3 regions of the Streptomyces amakusaensis genome follow, and region 1 is predicted to be linked to each of the others. Evidence: riboswitches for the same ligand, from Rfam matches in the RefSeq annotation. Region 1 holds a riboswitch; each other region holds the start of a gene.

Region 1 (3,262 bases):
GACGGCGAGGACGGCCTTCTCGACGCCCTTGCCGAGGTAGCGGTTCTGGTCGCCGTCACGAAGCTCGATGGCTTCGAAGGCTCCGGTGGAAGCACCGGAGGGAACGGCAGCACGGCCGGTGCTGCCGTCGTCGAGGCCAACCTCGACCTCGACCGTGGGGTTGCCTCGGGAGTCCAGGATTTCCCGGGCTACGACGACGTCGATGGACGGCACGAGCATCTCCTTATGGGATGTGACGCATGGAATGCAGGGTCTCATTGGCCTTGCGACAAGAGCCTAACCGTCCAGCGGGTCACACCCGGCGGATGCCCGCCCCCCGAGACGGAAGAACCCGCTTTTACCGACTGGTAACGAGACCCTCGACGAATAGCACCCCGGCCCGGCGCGTTCGGGGGAAGCGCGCCGGACCGGGGTGGTCCACTGCCCGGAGAGCGCCTTTTCCCAAAGACGCTCCACAAAGGGAGGGGCGGATCAGCTCAGGTCGAGCAGCTGGCCCGGGTAGATGACATCGGCGTCCTGGACGATGTCCTTGTTCAGCTGGAACAGCTCGCCCCAGCCGCCGTCGACCTTCTCGGCCGCGGCGATGGTGCTGAGGGTGTCGCCGGCCTTGACCTCGTACTCGCCGTCGCCCTTCTGGAAGCCCTGGACCTTGGCGGCGGGCTTCGACTGGGGCTGCGCGGCCTGCGGGGCCGGGGCGGGGGCCTGGGCGCGCTCGGAGCGGGTGGTCGGGACCTCGGCGCGCTGCTGCTGGGGCTGGGCCTGCTGCTGCGGCGCCTGCTGCTGGGGCTGGGCCTGCTGCTTGGGGGCCTGCTTGACCGGGGCCGGGGCCGGGGTGGTGCCGGTGTACGGGGTGTTGGAGAGGCCGACGCCACAGCTCGGCCACGCGCCCTTGCCCTGGCCGGCGAGGACCTTCTCGGCGGTCTGGATCTGCTGGGCCTTGGTCGCCTTGTCGGCGGTGGGGGCGTAGGCGGTGCCGCCGTACGCGGCCCAGGTGGAGGCCGAGAACTGGAGGCCGCCGTAGTAACCGTTGCCGGTGTTGATGGACCAGTTGCCGCCGGACTCGCACTGGGCGACCTTGTCCCACTCGGCGGCGGTGGCCGCGGACGCGGTGCTCGCGCCGATCAGCGGGGCGGCGACGGCCGCGCCGGTGACACCGGCGAACGTGACGACGCGGACAGCCTTGGACGGGCGACGGTGCTTGCCCTTGCCGGAAAACAGCATGGAACTTCTCCTCACCGACGCCTGCGAGGTGAGCTGTCGGGTTCGGGCCAAGTGAGTTGCCCGGCCGCGCGTCCTAGCGCGCGGCTTCACCCCAAGCCGGTTCCCGCCGTCGTCTCCAACGGCCGGTGCCCGGCGCCTACCTGGGTCCCCCGCTCCTGCCTTCGGCGCACTCAAGCGTCGATTCCCTTCGACCGACGGCAGGATTCGGCGTGACGGTCGACGGGGCCCGCGGTGGCGAGCGGTTCGAACCGTAGACGCAGCTCTCCCTGTTGTTCAAAGGAGCACAACGGGGAGAAATCGCCCATCCCATCACTCCGGTACCTGGCGTTTCCGCAGGTCGGGGATGGAATGAGCGATTCCACTTAGCGTTTCGCATCCAATGCGACAAAGAGATGCTTGTCTCATTCGAGCAAACTAGGACAGAAGCGCCCTAACTACCCCTGCTGTGCGGCGAGGTCGAGGCTCTGGCCGGGGTGGATGAGGTCGGGGTCGCCGCCCACCGTCTCCTTGTTCTCCTCGTAGAGGGCGTTCCAGCCGCCGTCGAGCTTCTGTGCCTGCGCGATGGCCCAGAGGCTGTCGCCGGGCCGGACGGTGTACGCGCCGTCCTTCCCCTCTCCGGCCTTCCCGCCCGCCTTCTCCTCCGCCTTCTCTCCCGTGCCGGGCGTCCGGGTGACGCCGTCGCGGGCCGGGGAGTCGCCGCGGGAGACATGGCCGGGGTCGGCCTCGCGCTCGGCGACCGGGTCGCCGGAGGCGTCCGTCCCCTCCGAGGCCGGCTCGCCCTGACCGGCCCGTGCGCCCTGCTCGCCCTGATCGCCCTGCTCGCCTTGTTCGTCGGCGCGGGGCGGGCCGCCCGCGGCCGAACCGGCGTCCCCGCCGGCCCGCTCGCCGGAGTCGGCGGTCCGCTGCGGGGCGGCCGGCTCCTTCGCGGGCTCGCCGCGGTGCTTGCCGGGGCCCTTCTCCTTGTCCTGGCCCTTGGCCGCGTCCTTGACGGCCTCGGCGGCGTCCTTGGCCTTCTCCCGGTCCGCGCCGGGGCCGGTGCCGCCTGCGCGGTCCGCGCCGCTGCCCACGCCCTGGGTCTCGGCGGGGGCCGGAGCGGCGGACTCCGTGGCGGAGCGCTCGGCCTTCTTCGGCTCGGCCGGGGCTGCGGACGGCTCCGAGCCGCCGCCGGCCTTGGTGGTGAGCCCGGCCATCTCGGCGCAGGAGGCCCACGCCTTCGCGCCCTGCGCGGCGAGGACCTTCTCCGCCACGGCTATCTGCTGCGAGCGGCTGGCGAGGTCGGCGCGGGAGGCGTAGTCCGTACCGCCGAACGCCTCCCAGGTGGCCTGCGAGAACTGGAGTCCGCCGTAGTAGCCGTTGCCGGTGTCGGCGCTCCACGCGCCGCCGCTCTCGCACTCCGCGACCCGGTCCCATGTCGTGGACTCGGCCGCGGTGGCCGATCCCGCGCCGAGCAGCGGGATCGCGATGGCGGAGCCCGTCACCCCTGCCGCGACAACGAGGGCCGGGACCTGACGGGGTCGGCGATGTCGCCCATTACCGGAGAGCATGCGGTTGCCTTTCGCCTGACTGCTTGAGACGGGGTGAACGTAGCCGCACTCGAACATGAGTCACAAGTCGATGCAGCGGAGATCACGCGAAAGTCACAATGATGACGGAGTGTCAGTTCAGTGCCGTTTCAACGGCTCCCGAACTCCACCGGCAGGGTGCGCAATCCACGCATAATCAGCCCGCCGCGCCACCTCAAATCGGCCGGATCGGCGGCCAGACGGAGGTCCGGCAACCTTCTGAGCAGGGTCGCGATGGCGGTTTGTCCCTCCAGCCTGGCGAGCGGCGCACCGAGGCAGTAGTGGATGCCGTGGCCGTATCCCAAGTGCTGATTGTCACGCCGGGAAAGGTCGAGAACGTCCGGTTCGTCAAACCGGTCGGGATCCCGGTCGGCGGCGGCCAGCACCACGAGCACGGGGTCGCCCGCCGCGATCCGCTCGCCGCCGATGACGAGATCCTCCGTGGCGAACCGCCAGGTGGCCACCTCCACCGGACCGTC
Region 2 (3,262 bases), on a different contig from region 1:
GAAGCGGTCCGCCCAGCCGATGTAGCTCCCGTCCGGTCCGGGGTCTCCGACGCCCTCGGTGAAGCTGTCACCGATCGCCGCGTACGACCCGATCTCGCCCTTGGTCTCTGTTCTCGAATCGTCTGCCACAAGAACTCATCTTGTCCTTACAGATGTGACCTACGCGACCGTAAGGAGGGGTTGACGGGAGGTGATCTATACCACCGCGTGATATCGACCGGACGGGAATACGGCCGAATCCCCTCGCAACGCGGTGCGGTACGAGGGGATTCGGGTGTTTCAGAGGGAGACGCCGTGCTGGCGGAGATACGCCACCGGGTCGATGTCCGAGCCGTAGCCGGCGGCGGTGCGGATCTCGAAGTGAAGGTGAGGGCCGCTGGAGTTGCCGGTGGAGCCGGAGAGGCCGATCCCGGTGCCGCCGCTCACGCTCTGCCCGGCGGAGACGGAGAGGGAGGAGAGATGGGCGTACTGCGAGTGGGTTCCGTCGGCGTGCCGGATGACGACCTCGTTGCCGTACGCACCGGCCCAGCCCGCGGAGACGACGGTGCCAGGACCGACGGACCGTACGGCGGTGCCGGTGGGGGCCGCGAAGTCGACGCCGGTGTGGTAGCCGCTGGACCACATGGCACCCGAGGCGCGGTACGCGGTGGTGACCGCGGCGGAGGCGAGCGGGGTGGTGTAGCCGGAGGAGTCGGCCGGCGCTTCGGCGGCAGGCTCGGCCGGGGCAGGAGCCGGGGCGGGGGCCTGGGCCGGGGCGGCGGGCCGGGCCGAAGGCCCCGCAGCGGCAGCCGGAGCGGGCGCGGGAGCGGTCTTCGCCTGCGGGGCGGCGGGCGCGGCGGGCGCGGCCGGGCCCTTGCCGCCGGCGGCGGGTGCCGGAGCCGGGGCGGGCGCGGCCGGGCGCGCGGCGCGGCCCTGGCTCGCGGTGCCCTGCGTCCGCGCCTCGGTCCGCCCGCCGAGGGTGAGTTCGAGGCCGGGGTGGATCAGCGAGGGATCGTCGCCGACGGCCGCGCGGTTCTTCTCGTACAGCTTCTGCCAGCCGCCGACCCGGTGCTTGTCCGCGATCTTGGAGAGGTGGTCGCCCGCGACCACCCGGTAGACGGCGGGGGCGGGGGCTTCGGCGGGCCGCGCGGCGGCCACGGCGGGCGCGGCAGCGGCGGGCACGGCAGCGGCGGCGGGCGAGGCGGCCGGGGCCGACCGCTCCGCCGCGTGCGCGCCGGTCGCGACCGTCAGCGGCAGCGCGATGGCCGCGCCGTCGCCGGGGGCGGCGACGTAGCCGCGGGTGAGGGTGCTGGTTCTGGGACGGCGGTGCTTACCCTTGGCGGGCATGGGGCGTTCCTCTCCGGCGCCTGCGAGGTGAGCTGTCGGGTTCGGGCTGGAGATGCCCGGCCGCGCTCGTCGCGCGACTTCACCCCCAGGGCCTGTCTGACGGATCAGGCTGGACCAGGGCCCGCGAGCCCAGCAAGATCCGTCAGACAGGCCCTGGCCGTCCGGAGATCCGGGCCGGCGTACTGACTTGGGTCCCCCGCTCCTGCCACGCGGCGATGGGGATGGGAATCCGGTCGGCGGCAGGATGAGGCGGTCCGTCCGGATGGCCGTGACCGTAGACGAGCCACCAGGAGCGGAACAAGCTGTTCCGATTGAGCCGGATGATCCACCGCGCGCGGGCCCGGGGGATCCGGTGACCCTGCGTGGAGCCCGGAACCCCAACTCCGTTCACTGCGTCGAAAACGGCTTCCGGCACACCGCCACGGACGGTCACCGCTATGACCCTGCTCACCACCCGCACCCCATCTACCCCATAGATGGGTCAAGTTATGAGCAATAATCCAATTCGGCCAGAAGCGACTAATGCCTCTATTCGTATGTGCCGGGCGGTCCCGAATCTTCCCAGAACGCCGGGAAGGCAAGATGATCGTCGAGAACACTCCGCCGTCGGCGAGCCGCGCCGACGGCAGTGACCTTCAGGAGTCTTTGTGACACAGCAGCTGCCGCAGGTCCCCTCGACCGGGCCCGAGCTGGTCGGAGTCCGCAATTTCCGCGATGTGGGCGGGCTGCCGACCTCGGACGGCAGGCGCACCCGGTTCGGGCGGCTCTACCGCAGCGGCCACCTCGCCCACGCGACGGAGAGCGACATCGCCTTCCTGAGCACGCTGGGACTGCACACGATCTTCGACTTCCGGACCCCGGCCGACATCCGGATGGACGGGGCCGACGCCGAGCTCCCCGGCGTGCGCCAGGTGAATCTGCCGCTCAGCGATCCGGCCGAGGGCGTGGAGTTCTGGAGGATGGTCCGCAGCGGCGATCTCGGCCGGCTGCGGTCGGTCATGGCCGACGGCAAGGGCGAGGAGCGGATGAAGGAGTCGTACCGGCTGATCGTCCGGGAGCGGACCGGCGAGCAGGGCCGGATTCTGCGCGCCCTCGCGGAGGACAGCGTCCCCGCGCTGATGCACTGCGCGGCGGGCAAGGACCGGGCCGGTCTGTCGATAGCGATCGCCCTGCTCGCGGTGGGCGTGGAGTGGGAGGCGGTCGAGGCGGACTATCTCAAGTCCGGCGATCCCCGGCAGCGCTACCGGGTGCGCCACGGCGACAGCTCCCCGACCGGGACCTCCCCGGAGGTGCTGGAGCTGATGGCTCCCCTCCTCGACGCGCGCCCGGAGTATCTGCGGGCCGCGTTCGACACCGTCGAGGAGATCTGGGGCACCACCGAGCGCTATCTCACCGAAGGGCTGGGGATCGGCCCCGAGACCCGTGAGCGGCTGCGCGAACGGCTCCTCACCGAGGACTGAGGCCGGGTCGGGCGGCGCGGCCCGGGCGGACCGTCACTTGCCGCCCATCTCGAACAGCAGATAGAGGAACCCGGCCAGGATGTGGCCCGCGATCAGATAGGCGAAGAGCCGGACGATCATTCCCATCGGGAACTTGCCCTCCTGCTTGCCCTTGGACTTGGGCTTCTCGGGCAGGGGCGCGGCGGTGTTCTCGGACATGACGGTCCTCACTTTCGGGACTTTCGGGCGTACGGAACTGCGGACGGCGGAATGCTCAGGCGTGCGGATAGAGGTCGGGGCTCTGGAGCAGGGTGTGGGCGAAGAGCAGCTCGGCCCCCTCGCGGGAGGCGGCAGCGAGCCGGTGCGGGGTGAGCGAGTCGTAGTGCGCGCTGTCACCGGGGCCCAGCTCGTGCACGGACTCCCCGAGGGTGAGCTTCAGCCGCCCGTCGAGCACGTACATCCACTCCTCTCCGGGGTGGACCCGCACCAGATCTCCC
Region 3 (3,262 bases), on a different contig from region 1:
TCTCGGCACCGCCTTCGGCGAGGACCAGGAGCTGGGCCACTCCGGGCTGGAGTCGGTGACGGCCGCGACGTTCTTCGTCCGGATCGTCATGTCGCCGTTCGCCCACCCGCTCTTCACCATGCTGACCGGCATCGGCTTCGGCATCGCCGCGCTGGCCCCGCGCCATCGGCGGTTCCGCCGGTGGGCGCTGCCGCTGCTCGGCCTCGTACTGTCGATGGGCATGCACGCGCTGTGGAACGGCTCGGCCTCGTACTGGGGCCCGTGGGGCTTCTACGCGGTGTACGGGATGTTCATGGTCCCCACGTTCGCGCTGCTGACCTGGCTGACCGTCTGGACCCGGCAGCGGGAGCTGCGGACGATAGCGGCCGAGCTGCCCGCCTACGCGGCGGCCGGCTGGCTCTCGCCCGCCGAGCCGCAGGCGCTCTCCTCGATGAAGGCGCGCGCCTCGGCCCGTGACATGGCCCGCCGGACACTGGGGGCCGCCGCCGCGCACACGGTCTCCGAGTACCAGCGGTTCGCGACCTCGCTGGCCTTTCTGCGGCACCGGGCGGGCCGGGGAGCCGCCGACCCCGACTTCGTCGCCCGTGAGCAGGAGCTGCTGCACCACATGTGGCAGCGGAAGGAGGTGGCGGCCCCGGCGCTGACGTACGCGGCGAGGGCGACGGGCCGGGTGTGGGTCCCGCCGCCCCACCGTGACTACGAGGGCTACAACCCGTACCGGCGCTGAGCGGTCAAAGCGTGAGCCGGACGGTGAATCGGGCCGTGGCTCGGGCCGTGGGTCAGACCGTGAGGCCCTTGCCCCGCAGCCAGGCCATCGGGTCGATGCCCGAGCCGCCCGAGGTCTTGATCTCCAGGTGCAGATGCGGGGCGGAGGAGTTGCCGGTGGAGCCGACCCGGCCGATGGTCTCGCCGGGGGCCACCTTCTGGCCGGCGCTCACGGTCATCGAGGACAGGTGCGCGTACCAGGCCTCCGTGCCGTCGGAGAGCTGGAGCACGATCAGATAGCCGTACGCCGCCCCGGACCAGCCGGCGGACTTGACGGTGGCACCGCCCACGGCCTTGACCGGGGTCCCGGCCGGAGCGGCGAAGTCGAGGCCGGTGTGCTGGCCGGAGGACCACATCGGGCCGGACTGACCGTAGGTGGCGGTGATCCGGTACGAGGAGGTCGGCAGGGAGAAGCTCCCGGTGAGCTTGGCGACGCGCTCGGCCTCGGCCTTCTCCGCCGCCTTCGCGGCGGCGGCGTCGGCGGCCTTCTTCTCCTCGGCCTTCTTCGCAGCGGCCTCGGCCTCGGCCTTCTTCTTCGCCTTCTCCTCGGCTTCCTTCTCGGCTTCCCTCTCCGCCTTCTCGGCGGCCTTGGCCGCCTTCTCCGCCGCGGCCTTCTCGGCGGCGGCCGTGGCAGCGGCCTCGGCTCCCGCCTGCTGCTCCTCGGCCTGCTCCAGGATCCGGGAGCGCAGCGCCTCGGCGGCGGTGGTCCGGGAAGCGCCGACCTCCTCGCCGATGCCGCCCATCGTCTCGTACGAGGCGGTGTCCGCGGTGTCGGCGGTGTCCGGCTCGGCCGCGTCGTCGGACATGAAAGACCCGACGCCGGGAAGGTCTTCGACGTCGGGCAGGGAGTCGACGAGCGCGTCGGGGAGGGATATCGAGACGGCCGGCTTGTTCTGCGCGGTGGCGATGCCGCCCGCGCCGACGGCCGCAATCACGCCGACGCCGAGCACGGTGGAGCTGCGGGCGAATCCGCCGCGCTGCTTCATCACACGATGACGGTGCCGGCCGCGCACCGGACGGACGGTCTCGGCGGTGGGGTTCCACTCACCGACGGACGGTGCGGCTCCGCCCTCGCTGAAGACACCGGTCCTGAAAGGCGATTCCGGGGCAGGGGTGTTGGACGCCACTGAGGCGCACTCCTTTCCTTCCTTCTCGCCTACCGGGTTAGCTGACGGGTTCGGAGCAGGAAGGTCTCCTACGGGCCTCGCACACCGCGCACCGCACGGCGAGCCAAGCCCGATTCACCCCAATTGGTGGTTCCCCGGTTCCCTTGCGGAATTCGGCGCTCGCGCGCGGCGCCGTCCTGACGACGGCTGGGACGACCGCGCTGCGTTATCGAACGTTAATAGACACGCGGACCGGATTCCAAGTTGTTCCCAGTGATCTTTAATTACTTTGCCATGAACTTACCCGGACACATGCGGGCGGATTCGGGCGACTTGAGCCACCGTCGGAAACCTTCGCGAAACTGACAGTGTATCAATTGTTATCAGAGGGCTGCGTTTCGGCTACGCACAGTGCAGACCTTTATGTCACCTTCACGGCCAGAGCACGCCCGGACCGGCCCCCGCCGGAGGCGGACGCTCCGGTGCCCGGACCACCGCGAGCAGGGCCATGTCGTCCGTCGACCCCCCGCCGGTGTGCCGCCGTACGTCGTCGAGCAGCTCGTCCAGCAGCTCCCCCGGGCCGGGGAAGATCCGCCCGCGCAGCCGCAGCACCGGGTCGTAGAACTCGCCCCGCGCGTTCCGCGCCTCGGAGAGCCCGTCGGTGTAGAGCAGCAGTGTGGCCCCCGGCGGCAGCGGGTACTCCTCGGCCCGGTCCGGCCGTACCCCCAGCTCGCCCATGGAGAGCGGCAGCGCGTACTCGGCGGGCTCCAGGGAGACCAGCCCGCCGTCCGCGTACAGCAGCAGCGGCGCGGGGTGGCCCCGGTTCACCAGCCGCAGGACGCCGCCGCCGCGCGGGATCTCGGCGAGCACGGCGGTGGTGAAGGCCTCGGCGGCGTCCAGGGTCTCCCGCCGGTGGGACTCCCGGGTCAGCGCCCGCTCCAGCCGCCCGGTCACCCCCTCCAGCGAACTCTCCTGCTCGGCGGCCTCCCGGAAGGCGCCGATGGCGACCGCCACCGCCTCCACCGCGCCCAGCCCCTTGCCCCGTACGTCGCCGACCACCAGCCGTACGCCGTGCGGGGTGTCCTGTACGGCGAAGAGATCGCCGCCGATGAACGCGTCCGCGAGCGCCGCCTCGTAGCGCGCGGCGATCCTCAGGCCGCCGATCTCCTCGGCGGGGGTGGGCAGCACGGCCCGCTGGGCGGTCTCGGCGATCACCCGGGCGGAGGCCAGCCGCTCGCTGCCGCGCCGGATGACCCGGTTGATGAGCAGGGCCAGACCGGAGACGGTGATCACGGTGGCCAGCTCGGTGTAGGCCATCGGCTCGGCCAGCATGCTCTTGTAGAAGTGGAGCCCGATCACCGCGGCGGTCGCCGCGATCCCGGTCCACAGGG

What was found. A riboswitch is a leader RNA that binds a small molecule or an ion and turns the genes downstream of it on or off. The one in region 1 is predicted to bind cyclic di-AMP.
Region 2: another riboswitch for cyclic di-AMP. It lies ahead of ABD371_RS08455 (M23 family metallopeptidase); the one in region 1 lies ahead of ABD371_RS00455 (transglycosylase family protein).
Region 3: another riboswitch for cyclic di-AMP. It lies ahead of ABD371_RS34785 (M23 family metallopeptidase); the one in region 1 lies ahead of ABD371_RS00455 (transglycosylase family protein).

Annotation. Positions count from the first base shown of each region.
Region 1 is NZ_BAAASB010000001.1:104,994-108,255, forward strand. Features, by position in the region: gene eno (phosphopyruvate hydratase) at 1-213, opposite strand, end outside; gene ABD371_RS00455 (transglycosylase family protein) at 472-1,221, opposite strand; cyclic di-AMP (ydaO/yuaA leader) riboswitch at 1,225-1,398, opposite strand; gene ABD371_RS00460 (transglycosylase family protein) at 1,656-2,765, opposite strand; gene ABD371_RS00465 (cytochrome P450 family protein) at 2,894-3,262, opposite strand, start outside.
Region 2 is NZ_BAAASB010000004.1:207,587-210,848, forward strand. Features, by position in the region: gene ABD371_RS08450 (SGNH/GDSL hydrolase family protein) at 1-129, opposite strand, end outside; gene ABD371_RS08455 (M23 family metallopeptidase) at 280-1,326, opposite strand; cyclic di-AMP (ydaO/yuaA leader) riboswitch at 1,331-1,551, opposite strand; gene ABD371_RS08460 (tyrosine-protein phosphatase) at 1,974-2,786, shown strand; gene ABD371_RS08465 (DUF6126 family protein) at 2,820-2,984, opposite strand; gene ABD371_RS08470 (XRE family transcriptional regulator) at 3,040-3,262, opposite strand, start outside.
Region 3 is NZ_BAAASB010000040.1:17,105-20,366, forward strand. Features, by position in the region: gene ABD371_RS34780 (PrsW family intramembrane metalloprotease) at 1-727, shown strand, start outside; gene ABD371_RS34785 (M23 family metallopeptidase) at 780-1,892, opposite strand; cyclic di-AMP (ydaO/yuaA leader) riboswitch at 1,904-2,060, opposite strand; gene ABD371_RS34790 (PP2C family protein-serine/threonine phosphatase) at 2,304-3,262, opposite strand, start outside.